Regions from separate parts of the Paenarthrobacter sp. TA1.8 genome, predicted to be linked through region 3. Evidence: riboswitches for the same ligand, from Rfam matches in the RefSeq annotation. Region 3 holds a riboswitch; each other region holds the start of a gene.
The links. Region 3 has a riboswitch for S-adenosylmethionine ahead of ACNAOT_RS05590 (hypothetical protein). Riboswitches for the same ligand answer to the same signal wherever they lie in the genome.
Positions count from the first base shown of each region.

Region 1: another riboswitch for S-adenosylmethionine. It lies ahead of ACNAOT_RS20370 (DUF1737 domain-containing protein); the one in region 3 lies ahead of ACNAOT_RS05590 (hypothetical protein).
Region 2: another riboswitch for S-adenosylmethionine. It lies ahead of metX (homoserine O-acetyltransferase MetX); the one in region 3 lies ahead of ACNAOT_RS05590 (hypothetical protein).

Region 1 is NZ_CP184287.1:4,366,767-4,376,908, forward strand. It holds one part of gene ACNAOT_RS20345 (IS3 family transposase) at 1-310, shown strand, start outside; gene ACNAOT_RS20350 (PLP-dependent cysteine synthase family protein) at 488-1,561, opposite strand; gene ACNAOT_RS20355 (aromatic amino acid ammonia-lyase) at 1,555-3,120, opposite strand; gene ACNAOT_RS20360 (NtaA/DmoA family FMN-dependent monooxygenase) at 3,120-4,448, opposite strand; gene ACNAOT_RS20365 (SulP family inorganic anion transporter) at 4,603-6,306, shown strand; SAM riboswitch class IV at 6,390-6,501, shown strand; gene ACNAOT_RS20370 (DUF1737 domain-containing protein) at 6,515-6,781, shown strand; gene ACNAOT_RS20375 (rhodanese-like domain-containing protein) at 6,778-7,188, shown strand; gene ACNAOT_RS20380 (O-succinylhomoserine sulfhydrylase) at 7,189-8,397, shown strand; gene ACNAOT_RS20385 (hypothetical protein) at 8,408-9,028, shown strand; gene ACNAOT_RS20390 (glutamate--cysteine ligase) at 9,015-10,142, opposite strand, start outside.
Region 2 is NZ_CP184287.1:1,600,610-1,610,751, reverse strand. It holds gene ACNAOT_RS07530 (winged helix DNA-binding domain-containing protein) at 1-709, shown strand, start outside; gene ACNAOT_RS07525 (hypothetical protein) at 772-1,221, shown strand; gene metX (homoserine O-acetyltransferase MetX) at 1,224-2,345, opposite strand; SAM riboswitch class IV at 2,361-2,477, opposite strand; gene ACNAOT_RS07515 (bifunctional o-acetylhomoserine/o-acetylserine sulfhydrylase) at 2,640-3,956, opposite strand; gene ACNAOT_RS07510 (VOC family protein) at 4,184-4,822, shown strand; gene ACNAOT_RS07505 (CPBP family intramembrane glutamic endopeptidase) at 4,963-5,736, opposite strand; gene ACNAOT_RS07500 (histidine phosphatase family protein) at 5,760-6,440, shown strand; gene ACNAOT_RS07495 (DeoR/GlpR family DNA-binding transcription regulator) at 6,465-7,256, opposite strand; gene ACNAOT_RS07490 (class II fructose-bisphosphate aldolase) at 7,281-8,135, opposite strand; gene ACNAOT_RS07485 (1-phosphofructokinase family hexose kinase) at 8,117-9,085, opposite strand; gene ACNAOT_RS07480 (ROK family protein) at 9,082-10,017, opposite strand; gene ACNAOT_RS07475 (SIS domain-containing protein) at 10,028-10,142, opposite strand, start outside.
Region 3 is NZ_CP184287.1:1,149,773-1,159,914, forward strand. It holds gene ACNAOT_RS05560 (gamma-glutamyl-gamma-aminobutyrate hydrolase family protein) at 185-976, opposite strand; gene ACNAOT_RS05565 (LOG family protein) at 1,054-2,187, shown strand; gene ACNAOT_RS05570 (matrixin family metalloprotease) at 2,192-3,193, opposite strand; gene ACNAOT_RS05575 (matrixin family metalloprotease) at 3,246-4,082, opposite strand; gene ACNAOT_RS05580 (VIT1/CCC1 transporter family protein) at 4,225-5,391, opposite strand; gene ACNAOT_RS05585 (hypothetical protein) at 5,647-5,838, shown strand; gene ACNAOT_RS05590 (hypothetical protein) at 5,863-6,162, opposite strand; SAM riboswitch class IV at 6,179-6,298, opposite strand; gene ACNAOT_RS05595 (sodium:solute symporter) at 6,710-8,227, opposite strand; gene ACNAOT_RS05600 (helix-turn-helix domain-containing protein) at 8,495-9,070, shown strand; gene ACNAOT_RS05605 (APC family permease) at 9,158-10,142, opposite strand, start outside.

The DNA of each region.
Region 1 (10,142 bases), 1.7 Mb from region 3:
CGACCGGGGAACCCAGTACACCTCCGACGAATTCCAGAACTGGTGCGGCAGCAACAGCGTCACCCAGTCCATGGGCAAGATCGGGGTGTGCTGGGATAACGCAGTCGCGGAGAACTTCTTCTCGCACCTGAAAACCGAGTTCTACCACCACCAACGCTACGGTTCCCGGCTCGCTGCCCGAACCGGAGTGATGGAATACATCGAAGGCTGGTACAACCGCCGCCGACCCAACAAACGAGCCGGCGGCACAGCACCACTAACCGCCCACACCGCCTACAAAACCAGCACCCGGAAACCCCTGGCCGCCTAACCAACAACGACAACGAAACCTGTCTCAAAAACTTGACGACCGCAAGCCCCTATGCCAAACCCGAGGGATGTGAGAGAGCGCCCACCCCAAACCCGAGGGATGTGAGAGAGGGCCCACCCCAAACCCGAGGGATGTGAGAGAGGGCCCACCCCAAACCCGAGGGATGTGAGAGAGGGCTTACTCGCGGGCGTCGCGGGCGCCTGGGGTGTCGGCAGCGAGCCGTATGCCGTGCTCCGCCAGCCACACCGGGTTGAAGGCCTTGCTCAAGTAGTTCGTGCCGGCGTCGGGCGCTATGGCCACCACCACCGAACCGTGAGGTGCTGCTCGAGCCACCCGCACAGCCGCGGCAACAGCGAGCCCGGAAGACGGACCCAGCGCGAGTCCTTCTTCATCCAGAAGCCTGTGGACGGTGGTGTAAACCTCGTCGTTGGGGATCCGCAGGAAACGGTCCACGATGGCGCGGTCGAAAGCCTTGGGCCATTCAGCTTCGGGCCAGGAGTTGCCCACGCCGTCCACCAGGATCTCGCCGGGATGGCCGCCGCTGTAGGCGGAGCCGTAGGGGTCGGCACCAACAACTTCCACGTGCCCGCCGGGTCGTGAGGCAGCCACGCGTTCCTTCAAGAACCGGCCGTTCCCGCTGATGGTCCCGCCGGTGCCTATCCCCGCTACGAAGTGGGTCACCAGGCCACCTGTCTGTTCCCAGATCTCGGGCCCGGTGGTTTCATAGTGCGCGGCCGGATTGGCAGGGTTGTCGAACTGCATGGGCCGCCACGCGCCGGGCGTCTCGGCGGTAATCCGCGCTGCCACGGCGCGTGCGTTCTCCGGCGATTCCGACGGCGCGTTCCAGTCCGTGAGGATCACTCGGGCGCCGTAGTTGTGCAGCGCGGCAAGCTTCTCCTCGGAGATCGTGTCGCCCGTAACCACCACCACCGGGTGTCCGGTCAGGTGTCCGATGAGGGCGAGCCCGATCCCGGTGTTGCCCGACGTGCTTTCCACAATCGTGGCGCCCGGTTGCAGCTCGCCAGACCTTTCCGCCGCCCGAACCATACTCAGCGCGGTGCGGTCCTTGATGGAGCCACCAGGGTTTTCGGACTCGAGCTTGATGTGGATGGTGCTGCCCAGGCCGTGACCCAGTGATTCCAGCTTCACCAGCGGTGTGTTGCCAACTTTGTCCAGGACTGAGGCGTCCAGCCCGTCCGGAATCGGGACGGCCGCGTGCACACCATGTTTGCGGATCGCTGTACTCACCACGGTTCCTCCCCTGTCTCCGAAAATTCCCTGGCTACGGCATCCCGCAACTCCAGACGCGCACGCGCCACCAAGTCAGGAGCCGACGGCCGGTCGGCAAGCACATCGGCCAGTCTTCCCACGACGGCGCCCGTCCCCTTTCCGAGCGGCTGCGCGGCTCCCGCTTCAAGCAGCAGGTACGACGCCGTCAACGCCTCGATAACCAAGAGCTTTTCGGCAGCCTCCAACGACTTTTCGAGCTGCTGCAGGGCAAGCGGGGCAAGCGTCGAATGGTCCTCGACGTCGGCAGAAAGCGTCGGCGCCCCGAGCGTCGCCGGTGCGGCGAGGAACTTGAGTTCGGCCAACAGTCCTGCGGCCGAGTACCAGAGCAGCCCGGGAAGTTCTTCTTGGGCCAGACCTTCCCCGGAGGATGCCGCCTGCAGGTGGCGGGCCCGGATAGCCCGTTGTGGTGGGTACAACTTGGCGATGCGGCGTTCACTGGAAATCCCAACGTGGGCCAAAGCCAGCCGCAGGCCCTCGAAGGCGAGAGTCAGTTGCATCGGTTGGAAGTTCCCGCCGGACACCATCTGCCCGGAGTCGAGATCGACCAGGGGATTATCGCCGCGGCCGTTAAGCTCTACTTCCAACGCAGTACCGAGCTGCTTCACCAGGGATCGAAATGCCCCGTGCGTCTGGGGCGCGGCCCGGAACGATAACGCATCCTGCACCGAAACTTCGGGACGAACATCCTCCAGCCACCCACCGCTCAGAAGGCGGCGAACAGCGGCAGCCGACTCCCGCTGCCCGTCCACCGCCTTGGCCGCCTGGATTGCCAGCGAGAACGGGCTGAGGTTCCCGCCGCCGTCGTACCTTGCGATCGTCTCGAGTGAGAGGGAAAGTGCGACGTCGGCCAGTTCGGCCAGGTGCCGCAACCGCACCAAGGCGAGAGTTCCTACACCCACCGAGTACGCATTGGCACTGACCAGGGCCAAGGCCTCACCCGGCGCGAGAACAAGTGGCTGGAGACCGGCGTCGGCGAGCGCTTTGGCGCCGGGGATCAGCGTGCCATCCGCGTCGAACGCTTCGCCCTCGCCCAAGGCAACGGCGGCGACGGCGGCAAGTTGGGTCAGGTCTGACGAGCCCACTGAGCCTTCCCGGGGGATGGCGGGGAAGACTCCGCGGTTGAGCAATTCGGCGTAGAAGACTGCTGTTTCGGGTCGCACGCCGGAACCACCGCGGCTGAAACCGATAAGCCTGGCAAGGATGACGGCACGGGCAGCAGCACGGTCAAGATACGTGCCCACACCGCTGTTGTGATACCTGACCACCTGCACCTGATACGCCAGGAGCGACTTCTCCTCCACAGCCGTATCCCGGCCTGACCCTAGCAGTGTGTTGAGCCCGTACACACGCTTCCCGGAGGTCGCGGTGAGCTCCACTAGTTCCCTCGACTTACGCATCAAAGTCAGCGCTTCCTGGTTGAGTTCCACGTCAAACGAGGGATCTTCGGCGGCCAGCGCCATGTCCGATGCCAGCACCGGAGCCGCACCGATCAGGAGGGTTCGCGGTTCAGTCGACACCATCAGAAGTCCAAGAGATTTTGCCGGAAACCACCGTTGCCGTAGCTCTTCCTCAACAGGCCACGGCGCCGCAGTTCAGGGGTGAGTTTGTCCAGTACACCGTGCACGGTCACAGGGTCCACGAAGCCGGAGAAGAGGAAACCGTCGCCACCCACTTCAGACCCTGTCGACTCCAGGTAGTCGGCGATTTCGCCAACCGTACCAATGATGGAATCACCCGCTCCTCCGCTGCGGGCCTGCAGGATCTGTCTCAGTGTGGAGCCCGGAGGGGCCGCCTTGGCGAAATGCTCCAGCGTTCCTTGGTTGCTGTTGGTGCTCAATTCGGGCAGCGGAGCGTCGAGGTCGAACTGTTTGAAGTCGATCACTGAAAGGTAGGAGATGGAGTTGAGTTGGCTGTCGATGTCGCGTTGGGTGAGTTCACGCCTCTGTGCCCGCAACTCCTCTGCTTCTGCCGTGGAACCAACAATGGTGGGCTTCAGGACGAAAAGAACCTTGATGTCGTCGGGATTGCGGCCTGCTTTTGCAGCTTCCGCGCGGATGGAATCCCGGTAGGACTTCATCCCGTCAACGCCGCGTGCCAAGGCAATGGCCACGTCGGCATGCCCACCGGCGAAGGCCTTACCCCGCGGCGACGCACCAGCTTGCACCAGGACGGGTTCTTCCGGCAAAGGCGCAGTGTTCAGCGGACCCCTGACCTTGAAAAAGTCGCCCTCATGGTTGATAGGGTGCACTTTGCTGTGATCCGCGAACACCCCCGCCTCAACGTCCTCAAGCACAGCGCCAGGTTCCCAACTCCGCCAGAGCCGCCTGACGACGTCGACGAATTCCTCCGCTTTCCCGTACCGGAGGTCGTGTTCGATCTGCTGGTCCAGCCCATAATTCTGGGCGGCGAGGTCGCTGCCGGACGTGACTACGTTCCAGCCGAGCTGCCCTTCTGAGAAGTGTTGCAGCGTGGCCAGGAGCCGGGCGGCAGTGAAGGGCGGGTAGAAGGAAGCGCTGACCGTCGGGACGATCCCTAAATGCTCCGTGGCTGAGAGAAGGTACGGGACCAGCGCCAGCGGATCATGCTTCGGAGCGAACGACGCGTGCGCCAGGGAGACCTCGGCCGTGCCGCCGTAAGTATCCGGGACGGTGAGGGAATCCTCGATGATGAACAGGTCCAACCCGGATTGTTCAAAGGCCCGGACAGCCTCCTGGTACAGGGCGGGTTTCTTCCAGTCATAGCCCAGGCTGTAGCCGGGAGTCCCCCAGCCCTGGACACCAAAACCGTGTCCCACGAACCATCCAAAGTGCAGCATGGGCTTGAGTGTAGAACTGCTCTGTCCGTTCACCGCGACCTGATTTCATGCGAAGTTACAGGGGGTCGTACTGCGTCAATTATGCTCCCGGGGCGTCACATTTGGGCGGGACTGATGACGGTCCGGATTTTCCACATACGGCCGTCGCATTGTTTCGAAAACAGCATGGGTCGGGAATGATCGCTGTATGAGTTCACCCACCCGTTCTTCCGCCAAGTCCGCCAAGGACCGGCTTTCGGGCGTCTGGGCGCTCAAGGGCTACAAACGCGAATGGCTCCGGCACGACGTCGTGGCAGGTGCTGCCCTCTTCGCCCTGCTGGTACCCGCCGGTATGGCCTATGCGCAGGCGGCCGGCCTTCCACCGGTCACCGGTCTCTATGCCACTGTGGTCCCGCTGCTGGTTTACGCGTTTGTGGGGCCTTCCCGCATCCTGGTCCTCGGCCCCGATTCTTCCCTCGCCCCCATGATTGCCGCGGCAATCGTGCCGCTGGCAGCGGGTAGCAGCGAAAAGTCGGTAGCGCTCGCCGGACTCCTGGCCGTGTTAATTGGGGTGATCATGCTGGCCGGGTCGGCCCTCAAACTCGGGACCATCACTGGACTGCTCTCCAAACCCATCAGGCTCGGATACCTGAACGGGATCGCTTTGCTGGTGGCCCTTTCGCAGCTGCCGGCATTCCTGGGGATAGAGGCCGACGGCGACATCTGGCAAAAGCTTGCGAAGGTCACCACCGGGGTGCTGGGTGGCGAGGTCAACATCACCGCGCTGCTGCTGGGCGTGGGTTCGCTGGCGCTGATCTGGATTCCCCGGCTGCTGAAGTGGAAAGTGCCGGGTGTGCTGCTGGCGGTGGTCGGCTCGTGCGTCGCAACGGCCGTTTGGAGCCTCAACGACGACGTCAAGGTCACCGGAGTCCTGCCGCAGGGCCTCCCGATGCCCGCGCTCGGCGGCATTGGCTGGGCGGACGCACTCACCCTGCTTCCCGCTGCGGCAGGGATCGCCCTCATGGCCTTCGCGGACACCGGCGTCCTGTCCCAAACATTGGCAGCCAAGGAAGGCAAGAAGGTTTCCGGCAACAGGGAAATGGCAGCACTTGGGGCAGCCAATGCTGCCACGGGCCTGCTGGGCGGATTCCCCATCTCCGGCAGTACATCGAGGACCCCTGTGGCTGTGGACGCTGGTGCCAAGTCCCAGATGACCGGCGTGGTGGGTTCGGTGCTGGTGCTTGCTTTCATGCTGCTGGCTCCAGGGGTGACCGAGTACCTTCCGTCCGCCACCTTGGCCGCCGTCGTGATTGCCGCAGCGATAGCCCTGGCGGACCCGGCCGGCGTCCGGCGCCTGTTGAGCCTGAGCCGGAGCGAATCCGTGGTGGTGATGTTGGCTGCGTTCCTCGGCGTCCTTACAGTAGGTGTGCTCCAGGGAATCGTGGTGGCCATAGCATTGGCGCTCTTGGACTTCGTGCGGCGGGCCTGGGATCCATACCGAACAGAACTCGGTGCCGAAGAAGGGCTCCCGGGGTACCACGATCTTGAACGACACCCCAACGGCGCACGCATCCCCGGGCTCCTGATCCTCCGTTTCGATGCACCGCTGTTCTTCGGCAACGGGCAGGTTCTTGCAAGCTTTGTCCGGGAACAACTGGACGAAGCTTCGGATGATATCTCCCACGTCATCCTGGCGGCGGAACCCATCACAGGCATCGACACCACGGCCCTGGACGACCTCGTCACGCTGGATGAATGGTTGGCCCGTCATGGCGTGGATCTGGTGTTCGCCGAACTCAAAGGACCGGTGAAGGACAAGCTGATCCGCCTCGGAACGGCAGCACGTTTCACGCCGGACCACTTCTTTCCTACAGTCGGCGCCGCCGTCCGCACGCTCAGGGACGAAGAGTGAAACGGCCGCCGATTACGCAACATGACGGCCGCCCCACCACTCGCAAGTGCGGCCGGATGCCCGTGGATGTTACGTTTTTCTTGAGTAATGAGTACCAGCGCAAAGCCCTGACTTGCTGGTCGGCAACCCTCTCTCCGGCGGGGTGCCTCAGGTGACTACTCGGCGTATCGACAATTCGTACTGCAAGCGTGACTGAGGAGCACCAGCTATGCCTGAACCCACTGAAGAAAAACTCTCCTACCGCCTGGTGACAGGCCCGGACACCCGCGACTTCTGCGAGCGCATCCACAATGCCCTCGCCGAAGGTTACGTCCTCCACGGGAGCCCGGCAGCTACGTTCAACGGCACGGACGTCATCGTTGCCCAAGCCGTTGTCCTGCCGACCGCGATCGCCACAGCGGATGCCGCAGTGGCCAATGCCGTTGACCAGTTGGAGAACTACGACGACGAAGAAGCGTTCGAGGGCCACGCATGAGCTACGCAGGTGACCTGACCCCGCACGACGCGTGGGCCAAACTTCAAGACGGTGCCATCCTGGTTGACGTCCGGACCGAGGGCGAATGGGCCCACATTGGAATCCCTGACACCAAAGCTACCGAGAACGACCCCCTGTTCATCCAGTGGAACTTGGCCGGCGGAATTCCGAACTCCCGCTTTATTGAAGACCTTCAGCAACAGGCTCCCGAGGACGACGGCGTTGAGCTCGTTTTCCTATGCCGTTCCGGGCAACGCTCCATCTCGGCGGCCATCGCCGCAACCCAGGCCGGCTTCACTGCCTACAACGTCCTGGAGGGCTTCGAAGGCGAACCGGACCGCTACGGTGAGCGCACCGTCAATGGTTGGAAGAACCGTGGCCTGCCGACGAATCTGGGGACCGAGTAAGTGACTTTTAATCCCGACGCCGCCGGCTGGAGCCCTGACACCCAGGCCGTCCGCGGTGGCCTTGACCGCACCAATTTCCAGGAAACGTCCGAACCCGTTTTCCTGAACTCCGGTTTCGTCTACGAATCCGCTGCCGCCGCCGAACGTGCCTTCACCGGCGAGGACGAACGATTCGTCTACTCCCGTTACGGCAACCCGTCCGTGGCCACGTTCCAGGAGCGGCTGCGGCTGCTCGAAGGAACCGAGGCGTGCTTCGCGACGGCGTCCGGCATGTCTGCAGTCTTCACCGCCCTGGGTGCCTTGCTGGCTGCCGGTGACCGTGTGGTTGCTGCCCGCTCGCTGTTCGGCTCCTGCTTCGTGATCCTCAACGAGATCCTTCCCCGGTGGGGCGTGGAGACGGTCTTTGTTGACGGACCCGACCTTGAGCAGTGGCGCGAAGCCCTGTCCGAGCCCACCACTGCGGTGTTCTTCGAGTCACCGTCCAACCCCATGCAGGAGATCGTCGATATCGCTGCCGTCAGCGAACTGGCCCATGCCGCCGGGGCGACTGTCGTCGTCGACAATGTCTTTGCCACTCCCCTGCTGCAACGCTGTGGTGAGCTGGGTGCAGACGTGATCGTGTACTCCGGGACCAAGCACATTGATGGCCAGGGACGAGTCCTTGGCGGCGCGATCCTAGGCACCAAGGAATTCATCGATGGTCCGGTCAAGCAGCTCATGCGACACACCGGCCCGTCATTGTCGGCGTTCAATGCCTGGGTGCTGACCAAGGGCTTGGAGACTATGGGACTGCGAGTGAATCACAGCTCGGCTTCTGCTCTGAAGATCGCAGAGTGGCTCGAGCAGCAACCCGCCATCAGCTGGGTCAAGTACCCGCTGTTGAAGTCCCACCCTCAGTACGAGCTCGCTGCGAAGCAGATGAAGGCCGGCGGTACTGTGCTGACGTTCGAGCTGCTTCCTTCGGCCGGGCGTACAGCCAAAGACGCTGCGTTTGCCTTGCTCGATGGCCTCCGTGTCATCGATATCTCCAACAACCTTGGCGATTCCAAGTCCCTCATCACGCACCCGGCAACCACCACCCACCGGGCCATGGGGCCTGAGGGCCGTGCGGCCATCGGGCTCTCCGATGGTGTGGTTCGCCTGTCTGTCGGGCTTGAAGACGTGGACGACCTCATCCTGGATCTGGAGAAGGCACTCAAACAGGTCTAACCTTGCTGCCATGAGCGGGAACCATCCCTATCGCCGTGCCGGATCCGTGATCGTTGCCGGCACGGCGGTGTGGTTCGTCGGGATTTCGCCGGTCTCACGTGTCTACATCACCCCCGATGACGCCGAACGCCTCCGCATGCTGCAAGCCGGCCAGCGCGGCTGGATCACAGGTCAGCACATTACTGCGGCCGGGACCGTCGCAGTGCCCATAGGATTCGCGGCGTTCGCCCGTGCCATTCCAGCTATGGGAGCTCCGCGCACGAGGGCGAAGAAGTGGGCCTACGCCGCTGCGGCCGCGCTGCTGGCCGGTGCACCGTTCTTCGTCTCCAGCGTTGCCCGGCGGGCTTCCGACATTGAAGGGTTCGCCTACCGCCGCGGTTCCAGCGCTCCGTTCCTGTTGTATTCCGGGCTGCATGTTGTGGCGTTGGCTGCGCTCGGCGGGAGCCTTCTTTCTTTACCTGCCAAACGGTGGATCGGGGTCACGGCTGCGGCCGCCGCACCCATCTACGGAGCCGTCCTTCTGGCCAAGAAGGACATCCCACCGCTCTTTTTCTACCTCGTGGAGGGGACCGTCGGAGCCTACCTGATGGCCTGGGAAGAGCCGGCAGCCGACAAGCCTAGGGCCGCCTGACCCGGGTCAGCATGGGCGAGGGTTCCTTATGGGCATCGGCGGCAGTGCCGCGCACCGTCACCTTCGCAGCATGTGCGACGACGGCGGCCAGGGCTTCGTTGGTGGGCGGACTTCCCGTCTGGGTTTGCCCGTCGCGCTGCCTTTTGTTGTAGCGTTCTGCGGCTTCCAGTTGTTCGTGGGCACCATTGCCCCGCGCCAGTAAGTCCGAAATCCCGGCTTTGACGAGTTCCAACTCGTTTTGGTCGTCCAGGACCGGGCTCAGGTAATCAACCAATGCCCACACGACGTCCGCCGCTGGCTGAGGTAGGAAGTCACCGAAGTCCAGGAGATCTCCGCGTAGACCCGAATTGCTGGCCTGCCAACTCGCCATCCGCAGGAGTGCCGTGGGCACCGCGGTGGGTTCCACGCCGTCGAGCATTTCCAAGGAGGCCGTCTCCACCAAAGCCCGCACCAGCACCGCCATGAGGGCCGCGTCCTCAGCGCGGAGGCAGACGTCGGCCACGCGGACCTCAACAGTGGGGTGGTTCCTGGAGATGCGGGCGTCAAAGTAGATCATGCCTTCATCCATGATCACGCCCGTTTCCAGGAGGCGCTTCACGATGCGTCGATAAGCAGTAAGGGAGCCAAAGACGGAGGAAGGGCCGGACGTCGGCCAGCGGTTCCAAGCCTGGGTGCGGTAGCTGTCGAAACCAGTGGGAAGCCCCCGCCAGTAAGGCGAGTTGGCGGTTAGGGCTGTCAGGACGGCGAGTTTGTCCCGGATGTGGTCCAAAACCACCACGCCTTCCTCGGGCGACTCCACTGATGTGTGCACGTGGAATCCGCACGTCAGCTGCTCCGTGGCAATGATGCCGAAGCGATCCAGCATCGCGGCATACCGGGGGTCCGGAGTGGTGTGAGTATTCGAGGCCAAGGGAGACGTGGCGATTGCGGCAACCCGCGCTCCATGCTGCCGTGCGGCTTCGTTGGCCATGGCCCGGCCACGGCGGATCTGTTGCAGGAGCTCGCCGTAACTATGGCATGGGCGGGTCTGTGTCTCGATCTGCTCCAGTTTGAGCTCGTGGCTGAGGCCCGTGGCAGTGCGGGGTTCAGCGTGGCCCGCAAGGAGCGCGTCCGC
Region 2 (10,142 bases), 450 kb from region 3:
TCCCAGCAAGGGCCTGGGCTTCATCTACCACCTCATGCACGCGGAAATCAGCGGTGTCCTGGTCAGCGGCTCACCCGTCCGTTCTGCAGGCGGCGCCCTGAAACAAACGTATGCCCTGTTCGACGAACGGGTACCCGGTTCGGCTCTTAAGCCTCTGACCGCCGAAGGCCGCGAACAGGCTCTTGGACGGTTGGCACTCCGATACTTCACCAGCCGGGGGCCCGCCACGGTCAAGGACTGTGCGGCGTGGTCCGGGTTGACCATGAAAGACGTAAAGCGGGGAATCGAGGTGGCGGGTGACATGTCCCCCGGGAGTCTGGAGGCGGCGCAGTGTGATGGTTTCGACTTTTATCTGGCTTCCGAGGAAGCGGACGCTCTCGCGGGTGGTGACAAGCCTTTGCCCGCCGAGGATCCCGGGCTTCCCCGCGTCGACCTCATCCAGTGTTACGACGAATACGTGATGGGCTACTCACAGTCCCGGCACTTCCTTGGTGGCACGGCGCCCATCTTCCCCGAGGACAACGGACCCATGCACGTGGTCCTGCTGGACGGCAGGTTGGCCGGATGGTGGCGCCATGGCTTCTCCGGCAGAACCTGCGAAGTGGACGTCCGAATGAACCGGCCCACCACCGCAAAAGAGCAGGAGGCCTTGCAGTCGGAGGTGGATCGCTACGGCCGGTTCCTGGGCATGCAGACCGAGCTGGTCTGAAGCAGCCGCAGTGGTTTTGCTGGTCAGGACTAAGCTGGGATGAGACCTAGGAGGCCTGCACTGTGAACAATCTGATCTTCTGGATCATCGTCTGCTCTTGGCTGATTCCACTCGGGATCCGCATGTACAACCGCTCCCGGGCGCGTCGGATCCAGGACAATAACTTCCGCGACCCCGGCTACCCACAGCAGAATCTGCCCGGACCAGGGTATCCACCACAGAATTACCCGCAGCAGAATTATCCAGGTCAGGGATACCCGACGCAGGGTTACCCAGGTCAGAATTACCCCGGGTACCCTTCCGAGCCGACCGTCATCCGCCCCGCGGATTCGACACCGCAGGCCGGGCCGCCGTCGAACCCTTCATCCCCGGCACCGTTCCCCTCAGCGGGCGCTTCGGAGCCGCAGGGATTCCGCGCCCGCAAGTTGGCGGAGCTGGACACGAAGTTCAGCAACGGCGAGATCGCCATGGAGGATTACATGAAGCAGCGCGGCGAAATCATGAACGGCTAGGGCTAGGCGAAGAATGATTCGCGGAGTTGTGCTGAGAGCTGGCCGATCTCAGTGAGGAAGCCATCGTGACCAATCGGAGCCTCAATGAGGTGGACCGGCACATTCCCAGGTAGCGCCGCGGCAAGTTCCCGCGACTGTGCCGGGAAGTAGAGCCTGTCGCTGTCCACCGCCGCCACGAAGAACTCAGCCGTAGCGCGCGACAACGCCTGTTCCAGCGGGCCGCGGCCCCTGGCGACGTCGTGGGACATCAGGGCTTCGGTGATGGCGATGTAGCTGTTGGCATCAAAACGGCGGACCAGCTTCGTTCCCTGGTGGTCCAGGTAGCTTTCCACCTGGTAGCGGCCACGCTCCCCCAACACCGCGGCGGCGAGTGGTGTCTCCTGGTGCTGGGCTTCCCTGCCGAAGCGGAAATCCAACTCCAAGGCTGAGCGGTAAGTGATGTGGGCGATGCGTCGGGCCAGTGCCAAACCATGTTCAGGTGCAGTGCCGCCGTAATAGTCACCGTTATTGAAGTTCGGGTCCTGCCTGATGGCCAAGGTTTGGGCTTGAGCAAAGGCAATCTGCTCGGCCGTACTGTAGGCGCCCACCGAAATTACGGCGCAGCGTTTGACCCTGTCAGGGAACGTAACAGCCCATTCAAGGGCCCTGGCGCCGCCCATGGAACCGCCCAGCACAGCGTGCCAGGCATCGATTCCCAAGGCATCGGCGAGGCGCGCCTCAGCCTCCGTGCTGTCGCGCAGCGTGACCAACGGAAAACGTGAGCCCCAAGGACGTCCGTCCGGTGCTTCTGACGATGGGCCGGTGCTGCCATAACAACCGCCCACGATGTTGATGGAGATGACAAAAAACTTGTTGGTGTCGATGGTGGCACCCGGCCCAACGAGTTGCTCCCACCAACCTTCCTCGTCGGTGGCTCCACGGGCTACGTGAGTGCTGCCCGTGAGCGCATGCTGGATGAGGACGGCATTGGAGGCCTCGGCATTCAGCTGCCCCCAGGTCTCATAAGCGAGGACGACATCGGGGAGGAATCCGCCGGCCTCAAGTTCCAACGGCCCGATGCCGGCGTACTTGACGGTTCCGTCTTCTTCTCCGGATTTGGGAAGGGCTGTAGCAGTAATGGTCATTCCTTTGACACCTTAACCTCGCGCTTGCCCGTCGCCTTGCGTGCGAACAGGCCAGGTCTTCACCCGGGGCACCCCACCGCGTAGGAGGGTTGCCGGCCAGCAAGCCGGGGCTGTGTGCTGGCACTCATGACCTAATACCAAGAGTCTAGGAAATGCAGGGTGGTTCTGGCGAAGAATGTGACAACAGTGTGACGGTTTAGGGCGTCTTCGTTCACGAACGAGCACCCGGAACTGCCGCCCGGCGAATAATCGTCGACGCGGGCGGCAGCCGGGCTGTGACTCAAAGCCGCGGCGTTAGGCGCCCTTGGCGGCCCGGAAGCCCGCTTCGAGGTCGGCGATGATGTCATCAACGTGCTCGATGCCCACGGACAAGCGCACGAGGCCGGGGTTGACGCCGGCGGCGACCTGCTGTTCCACCGTCAATTGGCTGTGTGTAGTCGACGCCGGGTGGATGACCAGCGAGCGGACATCACCGATGTTGGCAACGTGCGAGTGCAGCTCCAGGCCGTCCACGAAGCGCTTGCCGGCTTCGACGCCGCCCTTGATGTTGAAGGCAACGATGGCGCCTGTGCCCTTGGGTCCGTACTTCCGGCCGCGGTCGTACCACGGGCTGGACGGCAGGCCCGCATAGGCGACCGATTCGACGTCGTCGTGGTTTTCAAGCCATTCGGCCACCTTGGTGGCGTTGGCAACATGGCGTTCCACGCGCAGGCTCAAGGTCTCCAGGCCCTGGGCAATGAGGAAGGCGTTGAACGGGGACACGGCAGAGCCGAGATCGCGAAGCAACTGGACTCGGGCCTTGAGGATGTAGGAGAGGTTCGCGCCCAGTGCACCGTCCTTGCCGAGGTCCCGGGCGTAGACCAGACCGTTGTAGCTGGGGTCCGGGGTATTGAAGCCAGGGAAGCGGTCCGGGTCCTTGCCGAAGTCGAAGTTGCCGGAGTCCACAATCACACCGGCGATTGCCGAACCGTGACCACCCAGGTACTTGGTCGCGGAATGGACCACGATGTCCGCTCCCCACTCGATGGGACGGATGAGGTAAGGCGTGGACAGGGTGTTGTCCACAATGAGGGGAACGCCGGCCGCATGTGCGGTGCGGGCGATGCCCTCGATGTCCAGGACATCCTGGCGCGGGTTGGAGACGACCTCGCCGAAGAACAGCTTGGTGTTCGGCCGTACGGCGTCACGCCACTGGTCCAGATTGTCCGGGTCCTCGACGAACGTGACCGAAATGCCGAACTTCTTCAGCGTGTGCGCCAGCAGGTTGTATGTGCCGCCATACAGGCTGGGGCTCGCTACGATGTGGTCGCCCGCCTCGGCGATATTCAGGATGGCGAACGTCTCCGCAGCCTGTCCGGAGCTGAGCAAGAGGGCACCCAGGCCACCCTCAAGGCTCGCAACCCGCTGCTCCACCGCATCCTGCGTCGGGTTGCCGATTCGGGTGTAGATGGGAGCGAGCTCGGCCAGGGCAAAGCGATTGGCGGCGCTCTCGGCACTGGGGAACACGAAGGACGTGGTCTGGTAGATCGGAAGCGAGCGCGCCCCTGTGGCGGCGTCGGGCTCTTGACCGGCGTGGATCTGGCGGGTTTCGAAAGACCATCCTTGGGACATGGAGTTCTCCTGTTCGTGACGCATGGGTTTGGCGGGCAAGGTGAAGCGGTGCGAGCTGGGGCCAGTCTAGGAACTGTCCGGAGGCGAAGACAGCTTTGTGACGCCTGGGGAATCTTTCGGTCTTCCCGCGTCCCTCCATGACGCCCCTTACCACCGGTTATATACATCCCACCTTAGTTAGGCTTGACTTAGCTGAGACCCCGATCACAAAGTGCCAAGATGAAGCCATGCGCATGGATCACGTCTCTTACGCCTGTGAACGAGATGGCCTTTTGGCCACTACCGAACGAATTTCCGCGGCACTGGGAGTGGACGCTGTCCGGGGCGGAGTGCACCCGCGCTTCGGTACCCGGAACATGATCATTCCCCTTGCGGATAACAAGTACCTGGAAGTGGTGGAGGTCCTGGACCACCCCGCTTCCGACAAAGCACCCTTTGGCCAGGCCGTCCGTGCCCGCTCGGCTGCCGGTGGTGGATGGATGGGCTGGTGCGTCGCCGTTGACGACCTTGCACCGTTCGAAGACCGCCTTGGCCGCTCGGCTGTTCCGGGCAACCGCAAGTTCCCCGACGGACGCGAACTGGTGTGGCAGCAGATTGGCATCCTCGGCCTGATCGCGGACCCCCAAGTGCCCTACCTGCTCAAGTGGGAGGGCGACCCCTCGCTGCACCCGTCAAGGATCTACGAGAGCGACGTCAAGATGTCCAGCCTCACCATTGCGGGCTCGGCTGAACGCGTCACCGAATGGTTGGGCGAACCAGTGGAGAAGCCGCTTGAGGATGTCGCCGTCCAGTGGATGGCACCGCACGGGACTCCAGGCATCCTCGCTGTAACTTTCGAAACCGCCTCCGGAGCCGTCACCATCTGACCGATCCAATCCATCCGGGCTGGTCCCGGCCCCGGTCAGCCATGTCCGGAGTCAATCATGTCCGGGCTAAGCTTCGGCCGCCATCAGCGGGTGCCAATGACGTCACCCACCGATGGCGGCCGGATACTTTTAACGGACCACTACCCCAGTCCCATTGCCTTGCCGAACAGGCTGAATCCAACGAACGCCACGATGTCCAGCAGTGCGTGGGCAATCACCAGGGGCATTACCCGCTTGGTCTTGGTGTAGATCCAAGCGAACAGCAGGCCCATGACCACGTTCCCTATGAACGGCCCAAAGCCTTGGTACAGGTGGTAGCTTCCCCGCAGGACGGCACTGACCACAATGGCCACCGGCATGCTCCACCCGAATTTACCGAAGCGGTCCATGAGGTACCCCACCACGATCACTTCTTCCACGATCGCATGGCGCATGGCCGAAAGGACCAGCACCGGCACCGTCCACCAGTAAGCGTCCAAGCCGCTGGGCACAATTGCAGTGGTGATTCCCAGCGCACGACCGGCGGCATACAGGCCGAGCGAGGGGATGCCGATCGCAGCGGCCAGGCCAACACCTTGGAGAAGGTCCTTGCCGGGCCGGGCAAAATTGAAGCCAAGCCGGGCGAACGCCGAGCCGCCCCCACCTTCCCGGCCGCCAGGTGCATGGGTGGACAGGAAGTAGAACACCAAGGCCACGGGCACCAGAGCGAACACGATGTCCAGCAACTGGTAGGTGAGGTCGAAGTACTCACGCGTGCTTTGGGACCTGTTCAGCGTTGACGTGGCATCCGCCAAAGGCGCCCTCGTCATCTTGTCCAGCAGCTGAACTACGGAGTAGACGGCTGATTGGCCCAAGGACAGGCCCAGGACAATAAGTACTTCGGCGCGCAGCCGGCGACGGGAAGCAAGGAACATATACCCACCCTATGCTTGGTGGGATGGGTGCCCCTGAGAGAATCTTCATGATCCGGCATGGCCAGTCTGCCGCGAATGCCGACACGTCCATCTACAACCGTGTGCCGGACTACCGGATCCCGCTGACGGAGCGCGGAGTGGAGGAGGCACGGATTGCCGGGGAGGACCTGCGCCGCAAGCTCGATGGAGAACAGGTCTGCGTCTACGTCTCCCCCTACTTGCGCGCGTACCAGACCCTCGAAGCCATGAACCTCGGTCCCCTGATCGAGCGGGTGATTGAGGAACCCCGGCTTCGCGAGCAGGACTGGGCCAACTTCCAGATCGCCGGGGAGATCGAGGACCAAAAGGAACTGCGCAACCTCTACGGCCATTTCTTCTATCGGTTCCGCGAGGGCGAGTCCGGTTCGGACGTTTATGATCGGGTGTCATCCTTCATGGAGACGCTGTACCGGCACTGGCAGAAGCCTACTTACGCACCAAACACGCTCCTGGTTACGCACGGGCTGACCATGCGCCTTTTCTGCATGCGTTGGTTCCACTGGACGGTGGAGTACTTCGAGTCGCTCAACAATCCGGACAACGCCGAGCTTCGGACCCTGATCAAGAACGACGACGACCAGTACAGCCTGGATATACCGTTCAGCCAGTGGGTGCCCCGGGAGGTAGACGACTCAGTGCTGCACGCACCGAGGATGCGCTTCTAGCCCTTCCAGCTCAGCCGGCGGGTCTCAGCCGGCGGGTGCGACGATGACTTCGGTGCCCTTGGCCTCGAACGCAGCTTTATGTTCGGCACTGATGCCGGAGTCCGTGATGAGGTGCCTGAAGTCGTAGCCTGCCATGGCGGCAAAGGAGCGGCGGCCCACTTTGGAAGAGTCGGCCACCACATAGGACTCGGTGGCACGGCGTGCCATGACCGTGTTGACCATGGCTTCGCCTTCGTCGGTGATGGTGGGGCCGAGGTCCGGGTCGACGCCGTTGACGCCGATGAACGCAATATCGAGGGCAACTTTTTGCATGATGACGTCTGTATACGGACCCACCAGCTCGTAGGAGCGCGGATTCAGGATTCCACCGGTGACCATGATCTTGATGTTCGGCCGGACTGCAAGCTGCGAGGCGATGTTGATCGCGTTGGTCACCACCGTCAGCGTGGGCGTGTGGGACGGCGCGTTGAGGTCCTCGCGGGTGGACAGCAGCTGAGCCAAGGCGGTGTTGGTTGTTCCACCGCTGAGCCCGATCACAGCACCGGGACGGATCAGCGCAGACGCCGCCAGAGCGATTTCCTGCTTGGCCACGGCGTGGTCGTCCCTGTTGTAGCGCCCTGGGAGGTCATAGGCCACGGAACCAGTGGTGGCGCCGCCGCGGGTGCGGCTGAGCAGCCGCTGCTTGGCAAGACTGTCGAGATCCCTGCGGGCCGTGGCAGGTGAGACGCCCAGGCGGGTCACGATGTCCTCGACTTCCACATGGCCGGACTCGGCCAGGAGGTCGAGTATGGCAGTGAGCCGATCGGTGCGGGTCATGACGAGCCTTTCGCGGGTTTCCAGCTAATTCGCTTTGGCGAACAGCGTCAGCATACGTGCGGACTCCAGCACAAGGGCATCCCGGCCGGCCTTGACGTATTTCCGGGAATCCACCACTGCAGGGTTGGCATCGAGGTACTCACGGACGGCGCGGGTAAAGAACCCGTTCAAATGTGTGGATACGTTGATCTTAGTCATACCCGAACGGATAGCGGCTATGAGCATGTCATCTGTCACACCGGAGGAGCCGTGAAGGACCAGTGGCTTTCCCACCGCCGTCTTCAGTCTGGTGATGAGGTGCAGGTCCAGCGCGGCGCTGCGTTCGGTCATGGCGTGGGAGGAGCCGACAGCAACGGCGAGCGCGTCCACGCCGGTTGCCTCAACGAATGAGTGGGCCTCGCCGGGGTCTGTTCGGACACCGGGAGCGTGGGCTCCGTCCTTGCCACCCACTTTTCCAAGCTCGGCTTCCACGTAGACACCGCGCTCGTGGGCATACTTTGCCACCCGCTGCGTGACTTCCACATTCCATTCGTACGGCAGGTGCGCGCCGTCGTACATGACGGAACCGAAACCAAGGTCCACGGCGGCGATCGCGAGATCTTCGGATTCTGCGTGGTCCAGGTGAAGGGCAACGGGTACAGCGGCGGAGCGCGCGATTGCCAGGGCTGCCGAAGCGATGGGTTCGAGTCCGCCGTGGTACTTGGCGCAGTTTTCGGAAATCTGGAGAATCAGTGGGACGCCGGCCGCTTCGGCGCCTGCCACCAGGCCCTCGGCAGTTTCGATGTGGATGATGTTGAACGCACCTTGGCCTGTGCCCGCGCCGGCGGCCCTGTCCATCAGTTCCCGAGTGTTGACCAGGGTCACCGGGTCTCCTTCCATGTCACGATCAATTGGTCCTGGAGTTCCTGGTATCGCGGCGAGATTTCACCTGCGGCAGGCATGAGCACGGCCGCGGCCGACCATGCGGTGGCCCGGCGAAGGATTTCGCGGGGCTCGGTGATGCCTTCGGCGAGTGCGACGGCGGCAGCCGCCACACCGGCGTCGCCTGCCCCTGTGGGGTTGCCGCTGAGCGCTTCCGGTAAGCGGGCGCTCCAGTAGCCGCCCGGGGCGGCGTGGTCGAAAGCGAGCATGCCGTCCGCGCCGGCGCTGACGAGGACCATGCGGGCACCCATCTCGATCAGGGCGAGGGCGGCTGCTTCAAGGCTGGATTCGCCCGTTGCTTCGGCCAGCTCGTGATGATTCGGCTTGAGGATGTCGGCGCCGGCTTTGGCCGCAGCGATGATCCCGGGGCCGGAGGTGTCGATGATGGCCGGGATACCGGCGTCGTGGGCCAGGCGCACCAGTTCCGGGTAGAAGTCCGCGGGAGCGCCCGGCGTCAGGCTTCCCGAACCGACCAGGACGGAGGCCGGCAGGTTTCGGTTCCCGCTCACGGCCTCCACTACGGCGATCCGCAGTGAGCGCCAGTCATCCGGAAGAAGGGCCTGCCCCTCCTCGTTGAAGATTGACGTTTCCCCTGCAACGGTGTCCACCAACGCGATGCTGCGGCGGGTTTCAGCTGCGACTCCCACCAGGGTGTGCGGCACGCCGCTGGTCCACAGTTCGGCTGCGAGGGTCTGCCCTGCCGCACCGCCGGTGGGGGCAATGGCGAGCACGGGGTACCCCAACTGGTGAGTGACACGGGCTACGTTGATGCCTTTGCCTCCCGCACGGCTCAAGGGCGTGGGTACCCGGTGGCTGGAGCCCTCGGTGATTCCGTGGACGGTGTAGGTCATATCGATGGCCGGATTCGGAGTGACGGTAATAATGCGGTTCACGTTGGCTCGCTTCATCGTGTGCCTCCCAAAAGTGCCCGGGCGTTCAGTGCCGCGCCGAGCAAGCCGGCGTCCTGCCCCAGTTGGGCACGGATGAGATGGGGCCTGCGCTGGAAGTCCAGGATGGCGTCAACCCGCTTACGGAGTGGCTCGAGCAGCTCGTCGCCTGCTTCAGCGAGGCCTCCGCCGATCACCACGGCTTCTGTTCCCATGATGTTCACGCACTGGCAAATAGTGAAGGCCAGGGCATCAACAGCATCGGCCCAAACACGTGCGGCCACCGCATCTCCCGCGCTTGCCCTGAGCAACACACCTCGTGCACCGTCCACCGGGTTTCCCGATGCCCGGTGATAACGCTTGGCAATTGCGCCTGCTGAGCCCACTGCTTCCAGGATGGTGGAGCCTGTGGCGTCCGGCCCGGCGTCGGGGTCCGGGACCTGGGCGTGGCCGAGTTCTCCGGCGAATCCCCCTGCGGTAACGGCCTTGCCGCCCGAGAACACAGCTGCAGCAATGCCGGTTCCCACCACCATCACCACAACATCGTTGAACTCTTTGGAACCGCCAAAGCTGTGTTCCACAGCTGCAGCGGACCGGACGTCGTGATCGAACGCGACGGGTATGCCGAGCCGCCTTTCGGCTTCGGCTTTGAACGGGAAGTTGCGCCATCCAAGATTGGCGGAGTAGACACCCACACCGGCCACGGAGTCCACGATTCCGGGGACGATGATACCTGCTGCCTTGGCGGGGGCTTCCGGAAACTCCGAGGCCAACTCGGCTTTAAGCCCAGCTAGCCTGTCCAGGACCGCTTCGCCGGGGCGGGCCGGATCCAACGGTGTAGGGACACGGCGCATGCCCAGGACGGTTCCACGGGCGTCCACCAAACCAGCCTTGATGTCCGTCCCGCCAACGTCGAAAGACAGGACCGGTGATTCTGCGGCTCCGAGAACCATGATCGACTGCCTAGGCCGAGGCGTCGAGAATAACGGAGCGCGTCAAGTTGCGGGGCAGGTCCGGATTCAGCCCACGGACGCGTGCACGCTCCAAGGTGACTTTGTGGACACGTGCCAGTTCGGCC
Region 3 (10,142 bases):
AACGTGTGCTGATGAATGATAAGCGGGTATGACGACGAGCGTATTTTGGACGGTCCACAACCATGCTCCTTGAGCAGATGTTGGGCCCCCCAGCCGGCAAACTTACGACGCCCCCAGGACGTCATTTCGAATGGAGTTATTCACTGCCCCGATGATCACTGGTGCGAAAGCGATGCAGTGAGCGTTACTGTACTCCGGCAGATGGGCCATGGGTAGGGTTCCGGCAAACATCCACAAAATTCCTGAAGGGCAACAACCGCTCAGCGTCGGGCAGCTGGGAGGCCTCCGGATGCCATTGGACCGAAACAACCCATCGCGAAGGGTCTTCCAAAGCTTCCACGGTTCCATCGTCCGCCACGGCAGTGACCTGCAGGCCTTCGCCTACCCGGGACACTGCCTGATGGTGCCCGGAGGCGATCTTGATGGTACTTCCATCAGGAGATCCATACAGGCCCGCAGTCTTGGAACCGGCTGTCAGGAGCACGTCGTGCCAGGCCCATTCGCTGGCCTCGGGATCATGCGGATCCAGGCCGTTGTGGTTGACCGCCGACGGCGCCATGTCCTGGATCAAGGTTCCGCCGTAGAGGACGTTCAACAGTTGGTGTCCACGGCAGACGCCTAACAGTGGCAGCCCTGCGTCAATTGTTGCCCGGGCAACATCCATGTCCAGGTGGTCCTGCTCAGGGTTCACGTCGTACAGCGACTCGTCAGGATCCTGCCCATAGAGGCGTGGGCTGATGTCGCCGCCTCCCGGCAGCAACACGCCGTCGAGCGTTTGCATCTCGGTGGCCAGCCGCCCGGCGCTGTCAGCGGAAACAGGGGTCAACAGCACCGGAACTGCGCCTGCCTCGCGCAGCAGGTCCACGATGTACGTAAAGAGCTGGTTCGCTTCACCCACGCGGGCGTCGGGGGTGTCCGAACTACTGAGACGGACCGGAACGCCGATGCGCGGACGCGCAACTCTTGAACTCTTCATGCTTCATGATGCACCGGACTGCTGCCGCACACCCAAACACCCGGCCGCGGGGCCCGGCGGACCACTACGCTGAAACCATGAATCGCTCCGGAGCCTTGAACCCGAGTCCGCGAACGCTCGACGTCGAAAGCGTGGTCCACTTCCACCAGCTGGTAAGCGCAGGGGCCAGGTCCATGAACGGATGGCACGCACAGTCTCTGGACCTTCGGGGCCGTTCGCAGGACCTCAGGGCTCTGGACCCCCAAGGTGCGATCTTCCTGGGATGCACTTTCGACGACGGTGTGGAAGAAAGCCTCCGCCGGCGGGGAGCCCTCATCTTCCCCCAGCTTCACAACGTGCCCTTCAACCCGTACCGAAGCAGCGTTTACACGGCTAGTGAACTGTACGAGGACATCGCCTCCACGGAGTACGAATCCACCCTCGATGCCCGCGTCTACCAGTGGAGCATCCTGCCCGGGCAGCGGGGCAGCCTGGACGCCACCCTCGCCGCAGCCCTGCACGATCACGCAATCGGCGATGCCTTGGACGAGCTGCTGGACCATGGCGCGCTCTCCGGGAGAAAGATGGTTGGCGTCATGGGCGGACACGCCGCGCAACGGGGCACCAATGCATTCGCCGACGCCGCGCGGCTGGGACGGCTACTGGCCCAAGCGGGCTTTACGGTAGCCACGGGCGGAGGCCCCGGCGCCATGGAAGCAGCCAACCTTGGCGCCTACTTGAGCCGACTGCCCGACGCCGACTCCACGGCTGCGATTGAGTCGCTCGCCGCTGTGCCGGGGTTCCGGCCCTCCGTGACGGCTTGGGCGCGGCAAGCAGCCGCCGTCGTCGAACGTTATCCCGGCGGCACCCCGACGCTCGGTATCCCAACATGGTTCTACGGTCATGAGCCGCCGAATTTGTTCGCCACCCACATCGCCAAATACTTCGCCAACGCCGTCCGGGAAGCGATCTTGCTGGAGCTCTGCAATGGAGGGATCGTGTTCCTCCCGGGCGCGGCAGGGACGGTGCAGGAGATCTTCCAGGACGCGTGCGAGAACTACTACGGAGCCCCCGAGACCATCACGCCCATGGTGCTGGTGGGCCCCGAACACTGGGAACAGACCTTTCCTGCCTGGCCCATGCTGCGCAGCCTCGCGGACGGAAAGCCCATGGAGGACAGGATCTTCCTGGTGGACACGGTGGAGGACGCGCTCGCAGTGGTTGCCGGGTAGGGCCTCAGAAGTCTTTGCTGCAGGGGCCCGTGCCCAGCTGGGCCAAACCAGTCCGGTCGCCCGCAGCGTACCCGCGTACCCAGGAGGCTTGGTCGAACATGAGCTGCCGGGGATCATCCACGTGATCCAAGCCGAGGAGGTGTCCCAGCTCATGCATGATGACTGCTACGCCGATCTCTTCTCCGCTGGGAGCGTCCACAATGTCCGCGAATTGTGGGGCATCCAAGGACACCGTGCCCGTGACGTAGGCCTTATAGCCGTTGCTGAGGCCAATGGAGGAGCTTCCGCCAAGGCCCACGGTCTGCCCGCTCAGGCGTGGCACCTGCTCCGGCGTGCTCCACGCAATGAGGACGGGAGCCCAGCGGTCGCCGTACCTTTCGGGCTGGTACCCGGACCTGTTGGGGGAAGGAACCTCGGAACTGGGGCCGTCGTAGATGAACTTCAATCCTGTGGCTTCGCCGGCCTGTCGCACGGCTTCTTCCACCAGCGGCTGCCAGGAGGGCGGTGCGAGGTCCGAGTTGATCACATAGTGGATGGGCCGGCACGGCGAGTACGCCAGCGGAGTTCCGTCTTCCTTGACGGCCAGGAACTTGTACGAGGAACTGGGGCGGTTCAGAGGTGCCGGCGTTCCAAGCGGTGCGTCGGCTTCCTCAAGTCCCGGAACCGGCTCCTGGCGCTGGCCGAAAGGTGCCAGCCCGGGGCGGGGCGCCTGGCTCTGCGTGGCGGACGATCCGTAAAGGATCTGCTGGAGTTCGCCGCTGAAGTAGGCTCCCGCGCACACCAAGCCGAGCACGCTGAAGAGGAACAGGATGGCCGCGATGCTGCTGTGCTTGATCGGCGGCCTGACCGGTGGAGGCTCCGGTGAGCGTGGGGCACGCGGAAGGTAATTCGGACGAGGGGGATCGGGGTCCGGCCACTTGGGCGACCCATAAGGTTCCATGGAACCCCCTGACGTGGCGGCTGCGACGGGAAGTGGGGCGCCGCCGTCGGCCGTATTCGTCAGCATAAGTCCCACTCCACCGGGAGTCCATGCCGGGAATGCTTGAAGCGTGAAAGAGTCAGATGTCCTTGCGGCAGGGTGCCGAGGCGAGAAGATGAAGGCCATTCAGGTCGCCCGCCGCGAGGCCGTCGGGGGCGCCGATTTCCGGGTACATGAGTTGGATCGGGTCATCCACGTGGTCAAGGCCCATGACATGGCCCAGTTCGTGTTGCATGACTGCCAGGACGTAGTCGGCCCCGCCGGGACTCGCGAGTAGTTCCGTTACCTGTGGGGTGTCCAGCTCCAGGCTCCCGGTGATGTAGCTTTTGGGTCCCTTGTTGAGGGAGTACATGGTGCTGCCTCCCGTGCCGATGACGTTGTCTGCCAGCGCAGGGGCTTCCACCGGTGTGGTCCAGGAAATCAGCAGGGGAGCCCACCGGTCGCCGTATTTGGACGGCTGGTAGGGCTCGCGTCGGTCCACCGGCAACTCGTCAGTGGTGCCGTCGTCGATGAACTGGATGCCGGACGCCGCAGAAATATTTGCCAAGGCGGCGGTCAGGAGGGCGTCTGAGCCAATGGGTGCGGACGCATCGTTGACAACGTAATGGAGCGGACGGCAAGGCGAGTAACCTACCGGAGTGCCGTCGTCGTTCGTGGCCAGGAACTTGTACGAATCGTTGGTGGTGCCGGGCGCTGAAGGCGAGGCCAGTGGGGCGTCCGCCTCCTCAAGTCCGGGCGGCGGCGCGTCGAGGGGGCGCGCCGGTTCGGCTCCACCCGGCTGGTCCTCTGTGGTTCCCGGCACGCTCACGCCCGGGAACAGCGCGGTGATGCGAGGGTCGCCCTGCAGGAATCCACTGACCAGAACGGCGACGACGGCGGCAATGACGGCCATGAGGACGCCGCGGAGAACACGCAAGGCTGTTCCAGTGCGTCGGTGCTTCGGCACGCGCGTTGCTTCCCGCTCCGGGTCCACGGTTCTCCATTCCTGATGCCCTGGTCACGCGGGGCAGCGCGGAGGACGAACCAACATTACGGTCTCCGGACCGAGCCGTCCAAACTTAGACGATCGCTGCTCCGAACGCCAGGCCCAGCCCGTACGTGGCCGCCGCCGCTCCCAGGCCGATGGCAAGCTGCCGGAGCCCGCGGCTCAGCGGCGAGGTTCCGGACAACAAGCCGACGACGGCGCCGGTAGCCAGAAGCGCGATGCCCACCAGAACGCCGGCCACCAGCAAGGCGGCGATGCCCGTCATGCCGAAGATGAACGGCAGGATGGGCACAATGGCGCCCGAAGCGAAGAAGCAGAAGCTGGACATCGCTGCACCCCACGCCGAACCGACGGATTCATGATCGTCAGTGGGTGGCTTCTCCGGCTGCAAGGAAAGGCTGGGATCGCAGTCGCAGCTGAACAAGCCCATGCGCTCGGCAGCGCGGTGCTCCGCCGCTTCACGCGTCATGCCACGGGCCAAGTACACCAGGACCAACTCGTTGTGCTCGATGTCCAATGACGGTGCCGCGGTCAGAGTGGCCTGCGTGGGCAACGTGGCGTTAAGGAGTTCCCGCTGGGAACGAACCGAAACGTACTCGCCAGCACCCATGGAGAGGGCCCCGGCAAGGAGACCCGCGACGCCACTCATGAGCACCACGGGGCTGGGCACGCCGGTTGCGGCCATGCCCATGACCAGGGAAAGGTTGCTGACCAAACCGTCGTTGGCGCCGAAAACGGCCGCGCGGAAGGTTCCGGAGAGCCGGTTGCGTCCGCGTGTGGCCAAGCCCCGGACTACTTCTTCGTGTATTTGTTCATCGGCCACCATGGCAGGCGTCGCGGCAGGTTCGGTGCCGTACGGGGAACGGCCTTCGGCGCGCTGTGCCAGAGCGAGGACGAACACTGAACCGAAGTTGCGGGCCAGGAAGCCCAGGAACTGGCTGCGGGTGGAAGCTCCCTTGGGCATACCGGCATGCTCGCCAAGGAGCTTGAGCCAGTGGGCTTCGTGCCTGCCTTCGGCTTCGGCCAGGGCGAGCAGGATTTGGCGTTCTTCGCCGTCACGTCGCTGGGCCAGTTCGCGGTAGACGGCGGCCTCGGCACGCTCATCGGCCAGGTACTGCCGCCACCGGCGAATGTCCGCGTGCGAGGGCGGCGCGGGTTGCGTGCCGGAGTTTTCGGCGGTTGCTGGTTCGGGGGTGGGGTCCGGAGCGGAGCTCGACGAACTGTGGGATTCCTGGTGCATCTGCACTTTGTCTCCTGTGCTTGGTGGGGTAGTTGCGGCCCCATTGCACGCCCCACACTACCGCTTATCCGCGCGGATTTTTGGCTGGTATTCCTTAACTGGAATGTTCGGTGCACCGTAATTTCCTTGACCCTCGACGGTGCCGGTGCTCAGATGGAAGGACAGAGGCGGGGCCCTTCCGCCACTGGATTCCTGCATTCGGGTCAACGGGCTGAACCGCCCACCAGAACAGGCCCACGAGACGGAGGTTGCACCATGAACACCACCGAATCACACGCCAACTACCCGGAACGGACAACCATTGAGTCCGACCCGGCCTACGACTACGCCGAAGACCAGGAAGTGGACGAACCCTGGGTAGAGGAAGTGGACGCCCCCGAGGACGACGAACGCGTTGTCCCCATAGATGAAACCGAAGAGTTCCGCGAGGAAGACGAGGAAGCTTAGGCCTGGTCCCTGTGCCCTAGAGCCCTAGTGCCCTAGTGTGAAGTGACGTTGGACGCCCGCCCGTTTTCCGACGGCCGCAACAGTCACCGTTAGTGTCGTGGACGACTCACACCAGTGCGTCGGCCGGACGGCCTGGGCCAACGCCTGCGCGATGAGCTGCGGTTGGGCATGTCTGAACTGCTCGGTTCCAGCCTTGGCAGTGATGGTCACCGTGCCCAGGAAGAGGTCGACGGCGGGGATCACCGCGACCGTGGGGGTGGCCGTTCCGGCCGGGGTACTGGGTGCTGTTGTGTTTACCGGGGTGGTATCGCCTTGGTACGGCAAGGGACTGCTCCTTGGGGGAGTGCTCTTGCCCGCTCGGTTGTCTCTGGTCCGGGACGGGCCGCTTCCTCATCCGAACCACCCGTGAACATGGGGTTGGTGTGTGGCCAGTCGGAGCTTGGCACCACATCTCTTGAAGCTGGGACCACCCTACCGCATTGGTGTTCGGCCACCCGTTGGGGGGTGTGTTGTGGGGCCTGCTTGTGTTGTGGGGCCTGGTTTGCGCTCTTTGGGGTGGTTTTGGCGTGTAGAGCGGGCCTTCCAACGGGTGGGCGTGTGTTGTGGCCGGGTGTGTTGTGGGGCCTGCTTTGCGCTCTTTGGGGTGGTTTTGGCGTGTAGAGCGGGCCTTCCAACGGGTGGGGGTGTGTTGTGGGGCCTGGTGTGTTGTGGGGCCTGCTTTGCGCTCTTTGGGGTGGTTTTGGCGTGTAGAGCGGGCCTTCCAACGCATGCTTCCCGGGCATAGCGCAACGGCGGCGCCGCCCCGAAAAGGGGAGGCGCCGCCGTCGAACTTTACTTGTTACCTGAACGTTGCTTAGTTCTTTGTGCCCGCCTAGGAAGCGGGGGTGGTGAGCTCTTCCTCGGCCACGCGGGTACCGGCAACGCGATCCGTCCAGGCCTTCATGACTGCCGGATCCGTGGGCTTGCTGGCAAGTGAGACCACTATGTACACCAAAGCCGAGGCGATCAAACCGAAGTAGATGGGCTCGTTGGCGTAGATGCCATCGAGGGGAACTTCGGCGTTGATCTCAAGGATGATCATGGTTCCGAGGGTTACCACTGAACCGGCCGCCATGGACCATGCTGCGGCGATGCCCGTTCCACGCTTCCACACCAAGCCGCCAATGATGGCCACGAGGAGGCCGCCAACCAGGATGTCGTAGGCAATGGTCAGTGCGGCCACCACATCCTTGGTGGAGATGGCGATGATGATTGCAACGATCCCCAGGCCGAGTACCCAGTAACGGTTGGCCTTGACGTCGTGCTCAGGGTTATCGGAGTCGGAGGTGTCCACCTTCTTGCCAAACCAGCTGGCAACGAAAGGCATTACGTCTGCGCGGGCAACGGTTGCAGCAGCAATCAGTGCGCCTGACGCCGTGGACATCATTGCGGCCACAGCTGCAGCAAGAACCAAGCCGCCGATGCCAATGGGCAGGAGTCGGGTAGCGACCTCTGCGTAGACGTCGTCCTTGGCGGCGATTTCGATGCCGGAGAGGGCGACGCTGGCAGCCATGCCGATCAGGGCACCTGCGAAGCCGTAAAGGATGCAGTAGACGCCGGCGGTAGCGCCGCCCCAGCGGGCAACTGTGGGGTTCTTGGCGGTGAACACGCGCTGCCAGATGTCCTGACCGATGAGGAGGCCAAGGGTGTACACGACGAAATAGGTGATGATCGTCTGGAGGCCGATGCCGCCGATGTCGAAGAAGCTCTCATCGACGCGGGCTCGGATGCCGTCGAGGCCACCCGCGGCGTTCAGGGCGAAGGGGAGCATGAGGAAGAAGATTCCCACGGTCTTGATGACGAACTGGACCTGGTCGGCCAAGGTGATGGACCACATGCCGCCAATGGTGGAGTAGACCAGCACGATCGCGCCGCCGATGGCGATCGCGAGCCAACGCTCCCAGCCGAAGAGGACCACGAAGATGGTGGCGTAGGCACCGGTGGACGTGGCACACAGCATCAGCGTGTAGGCCAACATGACGATGCCCGAGGTCTGGGTTGCCGTGCTGCCATAGCGGAGGGTCAGCATCTGCGAGACCGTGTAGATCTTGAGCTTTTGGATGGTTCCGGCGAAGAGCAGGCTGAGCAGTAGCACGCCTGAACCGATGGCCACAACCAGCCACATGCCGGAGATACCGAACTTGTAACCGAGGCCGACGCCGCCCACGGTGGATGCGCCACCGAGGACCACTGCGGCCATGGTGCCGGTGTAAAGGAAGGGTCCCAGGCGGCGGCCGGCCACCAGGAAGTCGCTGTTGTTCTTGGTGCGGGACTTGCCCCACCAGCCGAATGCCAGCATGGCGAGCAGGTACACCACCACGATTGCGATGTTTATAGCCGAAGATTCCATGAACGGTCCTTGGAGCTGATGCACGGAGGTTGGGGTTTTCGACGATACTCCTGCGAAGCGTCGAAGTCTCTGTGCTGACGATTGGAGATTGGGGGATGTGTTGTGTGCCTCACAGACAACACTTGTTGCCTATGAGGATATGTTGTGATGGGAGTAACAGTCAAGATCCTTTGGTCATGCTTTCGCGTATTCTGGCGCTCTTGTCCTGTCTCCCGGCTACTATTGCTCCAATGACAGGGCCACATGACAGGCCTGAAAGGTTCGTGAATGAAGGCTCTACCCGTTGAACCGAGCAATGTTCCCGTTGCCATCGGTTCCAGAATCCGCGCAGCCCGGCAAGCGCAGCGGCTCACCATCGAGCAAGTGGCGGATGCTACCGGCCTGACCAAAGGCTTCCTCAGCCGTGTGGAGCGGGACCTGACATCGCCGTCGGTCGCCTCGCTGGTCACTCTTTGCCAAGTGCTGTCCGTATCCGTGGGGGACCTGTTCGCAGCTCCGGAGACACACCTGACCAAGCGCGACGACGGCCCCCGCATCTCCCTGGGTGGCCAGGGCATCGTGGAGCGTTTGTTGACCGCCCGCTCCGAGCGGCGGCTCCAGATCCTGCAGGCAACCATCGAGCCTCGTGGCCGCGGTGAAAACGAGCTCTATGCCGTGGACTGCGACGTGGACGTCCTGCATGTGGTCAAGGGCCGGATCAAGCTCATCCTGACCAATGAGGAGTACGACCTCGAAGAGGGGGACACGCTCTCCTTCCCGGGCCGCGAACCCCACACCTGGATTAACCCCACGGACGAGACCGTGGAGGTGTTGTGGGTGCTGGTGCCGGCAGCGAGCCGCTAGGCCCACCCCTCGCGAGGTGACAGATAATGCCCATGTTTGCAGCAAACATGGGCATTATCTGTAGTATCGGCGCGCGGATCCGGGCGGTTAGCCCACGTGCACCCACGGCCGGCGGGTGATGTCCGGCTCGGCTTCCCTCAGCACTTCGCGGGTTACCGGCGCAATCTCTCCTTCGCCAAAGAAGAGGAACTTGCTGAGGTTGGAAATCGGGTTGCCCTCGGTCCAGCGGAAGTAGATGTGCGGCATGAATCCGGTGACGTCCCGGATGTGGAGGAGTACTGCGGCCACTGTGTTGGGCACGTTGTTGCTGTGCACTTCCAGGATTTTGAACCCGTGCCGGAGCTTGCCCACAACTTGGAGTTCCTGCTCGAAGTCCGAGCTGTCGTCCACAATGACCTCGATGAAGACGGCGTCGCAGTCAACGGGCAGGTGGCTTGCCTGCTGGGCGTGCTGAAGCTTCTCCCTATAACGGCTTGCACTGAGGTGCTTGGGCTCGTGGGCAATGATGCGGACAGGGCCTTCGGAAGCGTTGGCCGTGAATTCGAGGGCTTTCTCGTCCATCTTGATGTGCGTGGCCCGGAGTTCGAAGGCGCGCCGCATGCGGGAGGTAAAACTGACAACCATGATGCCCAGGATGAAGAGGGCGGCAATCTTCAGGCCGTCGGGGCGCTCGATCGAGTTGACCACGGTGGTGTAGACGAAAACGAGCGAGATCAGTCCAAATCCAATGACCTGCGCCCGCTGCTTCTTTCGCCGCGCGGACAGGGTCACGGCTATTGAAGCCGAGGTAATCAGGACCAGCACGCCCGTGGCGTACGCGCCACCCTGGGCGTTGACGTCCGCCTGGAAAATGATGGTGACGATGAAGGCGATGACCGTGAACACCAGAACCAGTGGACGGAGAGCCCGTGCCCACGCAGGTGCCATGCCGTAGCGGGGCAGGTAGCGGGGGACAAGGTTCAAGAGCCCGGCCATGGCTGACGCGCCGGCGAACCACAGGATGGCAATGGTGCTGACGTCATAGACAGTTCCGAAGCCGTCCCCAAGGAACTTGTGAGCGAGGTAGGCCAGC